DNA from 2 places in the Allobosea sp. P4_C6 genome. Region 1 is predicted to be linked to the other one. Evidence: predicted binding sites of a transcription regulator. Region 1 holds the regulator's gene; the other holds the start of a gene.
The links. Region 1 encodes PhoB, which activates phosphate uptake and scavenging genes when phosphate is short. Its sites were predicted from a motif close to TGTCATNNANCTGTCAT; they were not measured.
Positions count from the first base shown of each region.

Region 2: the regulator PhoB is predicted to act here: its motif matches at 2,381-2,397, upstream of AC1DVA_RS10615 (RNA degradosome polyphosphate kinase).

Region 1 covers NZ_JBFUIF010000016.1:97,312-102,231, reverse strand. The annotation lists gene pstC (phosphate ABC transporter permease subunit PstC) at 1-306, shown strand, start outside; gene pstA (phosphate ABC transporter permease PstA) at 324-1,208, shown strand; gene pstB (phosphate ABC transporter ATP-binding protein PstB) at 1,249-2,055, shown strand; gene phoU (phosphate signaling complex protein PhoU) at 2,141-2,860, shown strand; gene phoB (phosphate regulon transcriptional regulator PhoB) at 2,872-3,570, shown strand; gene AC1DVA_RS13810 (SpoIIAA family protein) at 3,583-3,969, opposite strand; gene AC1DVA_RS13805 (LysR substrate-binding domain-containing protein) at 4,023-4,920, opposite strand, start outside.
Region 2 covers NZ_JBFUIF010000011.1:61,676-66,595, forward strand. The annotation lists gene AC1DVA_RS10600 (CDP-alcohol phosphatidyltransferase family protein) at 1-425, shown strand, start outside; gene AC1DVA_RS10605 (AI-2E family transporter) at 518-1,627, shown strand; gene AC1DVA_RS10610 (P-loop NTPase family protein) at 1,635-2,333, shown strand; gene AC1DVA_RS10615 (RNA degradosome polyphosphate kinase) at 2,457-4,652, shown strand; gene ppx (exopolyphosphatase) at 4,588-4,920, shown strand, end outside.

The DNA.
Region 1 (4,920 bases):
GAGGTCGTGCGCCATGTGCTGGTGCCGCAGGCCGGCGTCTCGATCATCGGCGCGGTCATGCTGGGCCTGGGCCGCGCGCTCGGTGAGACGATGGCGGTGACCTTCGTCGTCGGCAACGCCAACCGCCTGTCGAGCTCCATCCTCGATCCGGGCTCGACCATCGCCTCGCGCATCGCCAACGAGTTCAACGAGGCGATGGGCCTCCAGCTCAACTCGCTGATCGCGCTGGGCTGCATCCTGTTCTTCGTCACCTTCGTCGTCCTCGTCATCGCGCGACTGCTGGTCTCGCGGGTGAAGCGCTACTGAGGTCCCGGGAGATGAGCATGACCACTGCTTCCAAGCCGCGCGAACTGCCCCATACCCCCTGGGGGCGCGTCCGCCAGTCCCGCCGCACCGCCGACCGGCTGATGAAGATCATCGCCACCGGCTTCACCTTCTGCGCCATCTTCGTGCTGTTCTGGATCCTCGGCATGCTGGTGGTGAAGGGCATCGGCGGGCTCTCGCTCGCGACCTTCACCGAGGTCACGCCCGGCCCCGGCTCTCAAGGCGGCGGCCTCGCCAACGCCATCGTCGGTTCGGTGGTGCTGACCTTCCTGGGCATCGCCATCGCCACGCCGATCGGCGTGCTGGCGGGGACATGGCTCGCCGAGTACGGCAGGCGCTCGAAGCTCGCGAACCTGATCCGCTTCATCAACGACATTCTGCTCTCGGCGCCGTCGATCCTGATCGGCCTGTTCGTCTACGTCCTGCTGGTCGAGCCGTTCCGCGGCTATTCCGGCTGGGCCGGCGGCGTCGCGCTCGGCATCATCGCGATCCCCGTCATCGTGCGCACCACCGAGGACATGCTGAGTCTCGTGCCCGGCCCGCTGCGCGAGGCCGGAGCCGCTCTCGGCGCGCCGCCCTCGGTCGTCATCACCAGCGTGACCTGGCGGGCGGCCAAGGCCGGCATGGTCACCGGCATTCTGCTGGCGCTCGCCCGCATCGCCGGCGAGACCGCGCCGCTGATCTTCACCGCGCTCAACAACAATTTCTGGTTCTCGGCGAACCTCGTCGGGGGCGTCTCGAACCTGCCCGTGACGATCTACCAGTTCGCCTCGGCCCCTTACGAGAACTGGCAGCAGCTGGCCTGGGCCGGCTCGCTCATCATCACCATGTCGATCCTGCTGCTCTCGATCGTTGCCCGCCGCATCGTCAGCGGCGGCAAGTAGAGCTTGAATCCAACCCGGTCGCGTCTGATCCTGAAGGACCATGTCGATGCTTTCGACCCTTGAACTCTCCCCGCAATCGCTCGATGCCGAGGCGCCCGTCCGGATCGCGGTGAAAAACCTCGATTTCTACTACGGCGAGCACAAGGCGCTGAAGAACATCAATCTCGACTTCCGCGACCGGCACGTCACGGCGCTGATCGGCCCTTCCGGCTGCGGCAAGTCGACCCTGCTGCGCATCTTCAACCGGATCTACTCGCTCTATCCCGAGCAGAGGGCGACCGGCGAGATCCTGCTCGACGGGCGCAACATCATCTCCAACGATGTCGACGTGAACGAGCTGCGCTCGCGCGTCGGCATGGTGTTCCAGAAGCCGACGCCGTTTCCGATGTCGATCTACGACAACGTCGCCTTCGGCATCCGGCTCTATGAGAGGCCGCCTAAGTCCGAGCTCGACGACCGCGTCGAAGGCGCCCTGCGCCGCGCCGCGCTCTGGGACGAGGTCAAGGACAAGCTGAAGAGCTCCGGCATGGGCCTCTCCGGCGGCCAGCAGCAGCGCCTGTGCATCGCGCGCACCATCGCGCAGAAGCCGGAGGTGATCCTGTTCGACGAGCCGACCTCGGCGCTGGATCCTATCTCGACCGGCAAGATCGAGGACCTGCTGGAGCAGCTGAAGAGCGACTTCACCATCGCCATCGTCACCCACAACATGCAGCAGGCGGCCCGCATCTCGCAGTACACCGCCTTCATGTATCTGGGCGAGGTCATCGAGTTCGCGCCGACCAACACGATCTTCATGAACCCCGGCAAAAAGCAGACGCAGGACTACGTCACCGGCCGTTTCGGCTGAGCGGCGACGGACTTCTTTGTTTTATCGCATTTTCATCGCGCGAACCGGTGCCCACTTCGCTTGAAAATGCTTCGAGGATAACGCCATGACCGATCACATCGTCCGTTCCTACGACACCGATCTCGAGGGCATCCGCCGCAGCCTCGCCGAAATGGGCGGCATGGCCGAGCGCATGCTGGGCGATTCCACCGTCGCCCTGGTGCGCCGCGACACCGCGCTCGCCCAGAAGATCATCTCGGCCGACCAGCGCCTCGACAATCTCCAGCGCGAGGTCGAGGAGAAGGCGGTGCTGACCATCGCCCGGCGCCAGCCGCTCGCCAACGATCTGCGCGAGCTGATCTCGGCGATCCGCATCGCGGCGGATGTCGAGCGCGTCGGCGATCTCGCCAAGAACATCGCCAAGCGGGCCGTCGCCATCGCCGGGCAGTTCCAGCCGCCGCATCGCGCGGTCGTCGGCCTCGAGCATATCAGCCGCCTCGTCCAGGCGCAGCTCAAGGACGTGCTCGACGCCTATGCCGCCGGCAACGAGCAGAAGGCGCTCGAGGTTTGGCGCCGCGACGACGAGATCGACGCGCTCTACACCTCGCTGTTCCGCGAGCTCCTGACCTATATGATGGAAGATCCGCGCAACATCACGTTCTGCACGCATCTGCTGTTCTGCGCGAAGAACATCGAGCGCATCGGCGACCACACCACCAACATCGCCGAGACAATCCATTATCTCATCACCGGCGACTCGCTCGACGTGAACCGGCCGAAGCTCGACACGACCAATATCGAGGTCGAGGCGATCACGGGCAGCTGAGGCAAGACATCATGGCCGCACGCATCCTGATCGTCGAGGACGAGGAGCCGCTCACCCTGCTGCTGCGCTACAACCTCGAGGCCGAGGGCTTCGAGGTCGACAGCGTCGCGCGCGGGGACGATGCGGAGCTGCATCTGCGCGACCACACGCCCGATCTCGTGCTGCTCGACTGGATGCTGCCCGGCCTCTCCGGCATCGAGCTCTGCCGGCGGCTGCGCTCGCGGCGCGACACCGAGCGCGTGCCGATCATCATGCTGACGGCGCGCGGCGAGGAGACCGAGCGGGTACGCGGCCTTGCGACCGGCGCCGACGACTACGTCGTCAAGCCGTTCTCGCTGCCGGAACTGATCGCGCGCATCCAGGCGCTTCTTCGCAGGGCGAAGCCAGGTCACGTCGCGGGGCTGCTGGCCGCGGGCGATCTCGAACTCGACCGCACGACCCGGCGCGTCCGCCGCGCCGGCAGCGAGCTGCATCTCGGGCCGACCGAGTTCCGGCTGCTCGAATTCCTGATGCAGGCACCGGGGCGGGTCTATTCGCGCGCCCAGCTTCTCGATGCCGTCTGGGGCCGCGACGTCTATATCGACGAGCGCACGGTCGACGTCCATGTCGGGCGGCTGCGCAAGGCAATCACGCCTGCCAACACCAAGGACCCGCTGCGCACGGTGCGCGGCGCCGGCTACGCCTTCGACGAGACCTTCGCGCGCAGCTGACGCGCGCGATCGTCAGGCGTTGGGACCGCCCTCGATATCGCCGGCCCAGGCCAGCGCGGTGTCGTACTCCTCCGGCTTGAACGTGCGCACCGTGACGAAGGGGATCGCGGGGTTGAGCAGGTCGACGAAGGCGGCGAGCCAGCTCTTGTCGGTGACCACGGCCTCGCGGGGAAAACGCTGGAGTTCCCAGAGCTTGCCAAGGCTGTAGCGCGCATCCTTCCAGGCGGCGGCCAATGTCATGTCGGTGAAATCGGTGAAGTCGGCGAGGATGCCGATCTTCTCGTGGCGGCCAAGCTTCGCATCGATATCGGCCATGATCTGATCGAGATCATCGGCCGTCAGCGTCCGCGACAGGCGGTAGGCGCCGACATGGTCGGGGGCGGGCAGAATGGTGAGCATGTCTCCTCCTCGGCGAAGACAACGCCCCGCCCGGAGGGAAGTTTCGCGGGAAATCAGTCTGCGGCGGAAGGCGCCCGTGTCGCGGCGTCGAACTGCCCGGCTTCGCTGAGCAGCCAGGTGACGAATTCGTCGAGGCCGGGGCGATCCGGCTGGCCGAGCGGGCGGGTGAGCCAGCAGCCGGTTGCGCTCGTGAAGCCGAGACCGAGCGGGTTGACGAGCGCGCCGGAGGCCAATTCATCGGCCACATAGCAGCGCGGCGTCAGGGCGACGCCGAGCCCGGCGACGGCGGCGCTGGTAATCACGGAATAGTAGCCGTAGCGCACGGTGTGCTCGGGCACAGCGCCGCGCAGGTCGTGGGCCTCGGTGAACTCGGCCCAGAAGGTCGGCATCTGATAGTGCTGGAGCAGCGTCATCTTCTGGATGTCGGCGGCGCGGCGGAAACCGCCCATGCGTTCGATCAGGCTCGGCGCGGCGACGAGGGCGACGTCGCGGCCGAACAGGTAGTGCGCCTCCCTGCCGGTCCAGGGCGGGACGCCGTGGGCGATATCGAGATCGGGCTCTTCGGTCTCGCTCTCGCTGACATAGTTGGTGAACTGCACGTCGACGCCGGGATGAGCCTCGGCGAAGGCGGGAAAGCGCCCCATCAGCCAGCGCTCGCCGACGATGGCGACCATGTGCAGCCGGATCGGCCGGGCGACCGCGGAGCGCTCGGCCAGGCGCCGCGCGCCGCGATCCATCTGCTCCAGCGCCGCTTCGGCATAGGGCAGATAGATCGCGCCGGCCTCGGTCAGCTTCAGGCCGAGCGGGCTGCGATCGAACAGCACGGCGCCGAGATGATGCTCCAGCGAGAGGATCTGCTTGGAGACGGCGCTCTGGGTGAGGTTGACCGCCTGCGCGGCGCGGGCCGTCGAGCCCAGTCGTGCGACGGTGGTGAAGGCCCGCAGGGCGGTC
Region 2 (4,920 bases), on a different contig from region 1:
TGGCCGGCATATCCGATGCCGTCGACGGCTTCCTCGCGAAGCGTTGCGGCATGGCGAGCGAGCTTGGCGCCTATCTCGACCCGATCGCCGACAAGGCGCTGATCGTCTCGATCTACATCACCCTGGCCATGGTCGGCGCCATTCCGACCTGGCTGGTCATCTTCGTCGTGGCGCGCGACCTGATGATCGTGGCGGCGGTGATCCTGTCCTGGCTGATGGACCGGCCGGTGACGATCGCCCCCTTGCTCGTCAGCAAGCTCAACACGGCCGCGCAGATCGCCTTCGCGGCGTTGGCGCTCGGCTCGCGCGCCTTCGGGGTCGATCCCGGCCACGTCTCCACAATTGGCGAGATTCTCGTCGCTCTGTTGACGCTCGCCTCGATGACGGCCTATCTCGCCTTCTGGCTGCGCCATATGGCGGGCTGACCGGTCTTCACCCGCCGCCGCGGCTTGGAACCATGGGCTTCCATGCACATCTATCCCCTTCCGCCGGCCGGAGACGCGAAAGAGGCTGATCGATGACGTTGCAACGCCAGATCGGCTTTTGGCTCGGGTCCCTCCTGGTTTTCATCCTCCTGCTGGTGGTGCTGCGGGATATTCTGCTGCCCTTCATCGCCGCATTGGCGCTCGCCTATCTGCTCGATCCGCTGGCCGACAGGCTGGAGCGGATGGGCATGAACCGGCTTACGGCGACCATCGTCATCCTGGTCGTCTTTCTGATCATCTTCGTACTGGCGCTCGTGCTGCTGGCGCCGCTGCTGGGACGGCAGCTGGCCGGGCTCGTCGAGAGATTGCCCGCCGATGCCGCCAAGCTCCAGGCGCTCGCGATGGAGAAGGGCGCCCCCTGGCTCGAGCGTTTCGGTGGCGGAAACCTGCAGCAGGAAGCGCAGAACTCGCTTGGCAACCTCGTCGGCGAGGCGACGAAATGGGTCGGCGGCCTGCTTCAGTCGCTCTGGAGCGGCGGCACCGCCATCGTCGGCGTGTTCTCGCTCCTGGTGCTGACGCCGGTCATCGCCTTCTATCTGCTGGTCGACTGGGACCGGATGGTCGCGACCGTCGACAGCTGGCTGCCGCGCGACCACCGCGACACCATTCGCGGGCTATTGCACGAGATGGATCTGGCCATCGCCGGCTTCCTGCGCGGCCAGGCCCTGGTCTGCGTGCTGCTCGGCAGCTTCTATGCGATCGGACTCAGCGTGATCGGCGTCAATTTCGGCGCCCTGATCGGCATCATCTCGGGCTTCCTCTCCTTCATTCCCTATGTCGGCTCGCTCACGGGCCTCGTGCTGTCGGTCGGCGTCGCCATCGTGCAGTTCTGGCCGGACTGGACCTGGCCGCTGGTGACGCTCGGCGTCTTCTTTGCCGGGCAGTTCCTCGAAGGAAACATCTTCCAGCCGAAATTCGTCGGCGATTCGATCGGTGTGCATCCGGTCTGGCTGATGTTCGCGCTACTTGCCTTCGGCACGCTGTTCGGGTTCGTCGGATTGCTACTCGCGGTGCCGCTTGCGGCGGTCATCGGCGTGCTCTGCCGCTTCGCGCTCAGGGAATATCTGGCCAGCAAGCTCTACCATGGCAGCGAAACGACGCGCACGGCCCGGACGAGGGCGCGCGCCGACGCCGATCTCTGATCCGATCATGTCCGACATACCGTCGCGCCCGCGCCAGCTCGCCTTCGACCTGCCCGTCGACAGCCGCCATGGCGTCGAGGATTTTCTGGTCGGCCCGTCGAATGAGGCGGCCTACGGGCTCGTCGAAAGCTGGCCGCAATGGCCGGATGCCTGGCTGCGCCTGACCGGGCCCGAAGGCGCCGGCAAGACCCATCTCGCCGCCATCTGGGCCCGCGCCGCCCATGCCTGGACGCTTTCCGCCGTCGAATTGAGCGAGGCTAAGGTGCCGCATCTGGTCTCGGGCGGCGCGCTGGTGATCGAGGATTGCGATGCCGGCCCGATCGACGAGGCCGCGCTGTTCCATCTGATGAACGCGGTCAAGGCGCGCGGCGGCTCGCTGCTCCTGACGGCGCGCCGCCAGCCCGATCTTTGGGGCCTGCGCGTGCCCGACCTGCTGTCACGGCTGCGGCTGGCGCCGAGCGCTACCATCGAACCGCCCGATGACGGGCTTCTGCGAGCTGTCCTGGTCAAGCTTTTCATCGACCGGCAGCTCGTCGTCGACACCGCCGTGATTGAAGCCCTCGCCTTGAGGATGGAGCGCTCCTTCGCCGCCGCCCGGCAGGTCGTCGACCGTCTCGATCGCGTCGCGCTGGAGCGCGGCCGGCGGGTGACGCGCCTGCTCGTGCAGGAGGTGCTGGCGGAACTCTTCCCGGAAGAGCCGGGTTGAGCGATCGCGGGCAAGACCGACATGTCTCGGCGTGAAATCATGTCGCCTGTCATTGAAACGTCACGCTAGAATGGCTTCAACGGCRCCATGAGCGAAAAAGCGACCAGGACGCGGGTGAAGCGCATGAATCTCGATACCGTGACCGACGAGCCGGAGCGGCTCACCGGCGAGACCGACTCGCTGGCGCTGCGTCAGCAGCCCGGGCGCTTCATGAATCGCGAGCTCAGCTGGCTGCAGTTCAATCGCCGCGTCATGGAAGAGGCCTCGAACCGCAGCCATCCATTGCTGGAGCAGCTGCGTTTCCTCTCGATCTCGGCGAACAATCTCGACGAGTTCTTCATGGTCCGCGTCTCCGGCCTGCGCGAGCAGCTCAAGGCCGGCGTTGTCACCCGCAGCCAGGATGGGCTGACCCCGGCCGAGCAGCTCGTTGCGATCGGCGAGGCCGTCCACGCACTGACCGGCGACCAGCAGGCCCGCTGGGCCGAGCTGCGGCACGATCTGCATGAGAACCGCATCCACCTGCTGCAGCCCGCCGATATCGGCTCGCAGGATCGGATCTGGCTCGAGGACTATTTCCTCAACTACGTCTTCCCGGTGCTGACGCCGCTGGCTATCGACCCGGCGCACCCGTTCCCCTTCATCCCCAACCTCGGCTTCACCATCGCGCTGGCGCTGGAGCGCAAGAACGACGGGCGCCAGCTCGACGCGCTGATCCGCGTGCCGATCAAGATCGATCGCTTCATCGAATTGCCCGATCTTGCCCGCGAAGGCCTGCATCGCTTCATCACGCTCGAGGATGCGATCTCGCTCTTCATCGGCAAGCTCTTCCCGGGCTACGAGGTCAAGGGAACCGGCTCCTTCCGCGTCATCCGCGACTCCGATCTCGATATCGAGGAGGAGGCGGAGGACCTCGTCCGCGTCTTCGAGACGATGCTGAAGCAGCGCCGACTCGGCGTCGTCATCCGGCTCGAGCTTTCGCTCGGCATGCCCGACCATCTGCGCCGGCTGATCGTGCGCGAACTCAAGGTCGATGCCGACGAGATCGTCGAGGTCGACGGCATGATCGGACTGAACGAGCTTTCCCAGCTCGTCGGCGTCGACCGGTCGGACCTGAAGTTCAAGCCTTACAACGCCCGCTTCCCGGAGCGCATCCGCGAGCATGGCGGCGATTGCTTCGCCGCGATCCGCCAGAAGGACCTGCTCGTCCACCACCCCTACGAGAGCTTCGACGTCGTCGTGCAGTTCCTGCAACAGGCGGCGCGCGATCCCAACGTCGTCGCGATCAAGCAGACGCTCTACCGCACCTCCGCGAACTCGCCGATCGTCAAGGCGCTGACGGAAGCAGCCGAGGCCGGTAAGTCCGTCACCGCGCTGGTCGAGCTCAAGGCCCGCTTCGACGAAGAGGCGAACATCCGCTGGGCCAAGGAGATGGAGCGCGCCGGCGTCCAGGTCGTCTACGGCTTCATCGAGCTCAAGACCCACGCCAAGCTCTCGCTGGTCGTGCGCCGCGAGGCGGGCCAGCTCGTCAGCTACTGCCATATCGCGACCGGCAACTATCACCCGATCACGGCGCGCATCTATACCGACGTCTCTTTCTTCACCGCCGACCCGGTGATCGCGCAGGATGTCGCGCGCGTCTTCAACTTCATCACCGGCTATGCCGAGCCCGACGGGCTGGAGCGCATGGCCATCTCGCCGACCGGCCTGAAGCAGCGGCTGCTCGCCGACATCGCCGAGGAGGTCGCGCATGTGAAGGCCGGCCGCAAGGGCGCGATCTGGGGCAAGTGTAACTCGCTGGTCGATCCCGAGATCATCGACGCGCTCTATGATGCCAGCCAGGCCGGCGTCGAGATCGACTTCGTCGTGCGCGGCATCTGCTGCCTGCGGCCGGGTGTGCCCGGCCTGTCGGACAACATCCGCGTCAAGTCGATCATCGGCCGCTTCCTCGAGCACACCCGCATCTACGCCTTCGGCGCCGGCCACGGCCTGCCCTCGGCCAAGGCCAAGGTCTCGATCTCATCGGCGGACCTGATGCCGCGCAACCTCGATCGCCGGGTCGAGGCGCTGACGCCGATTCTGAACCCGACGGTGCATCAGCAGTTGCTCGATCAGATTATGTTGGCCAACCTGCTCGACAACGAGCAGAGCTGGACGATATTGGCCGATGGCGGCTCGCGCCGCATTGTCCCGGCGGCGAACGAAGAGCCGTTCAACGCGCATAAGTACTTCATGACAAACCCGAGTCTGTCTGGACGTGGAAAATCGCTCTCCAATTCAAGTCCCCGTTCCCTCACGCGCCGGGGAGGCCGTAAAGCCTGAGCTCAGGCACGCGCCGGGGCGGCTTGCGCTCTCCGACACCATTGCCATCGTCGATATCGGCTCGAACTCGGTCCGCCTCGTCGTCTACGAGATGCTGGCGCGGGCGCCTTCGCAGGTCTTCAACGAGAAGGAGATGGCGGGGCTTGGCCGGCAGGTCGCCTCGACCGGCCGGCTCGCCGAGGATGCGATCGATAAGGCGATCCACGCGCTCGTGCGCTTTCGCATCCTCTGCGAGGCGATGCATGTCGGCGAGATTCGCGTCATCGCC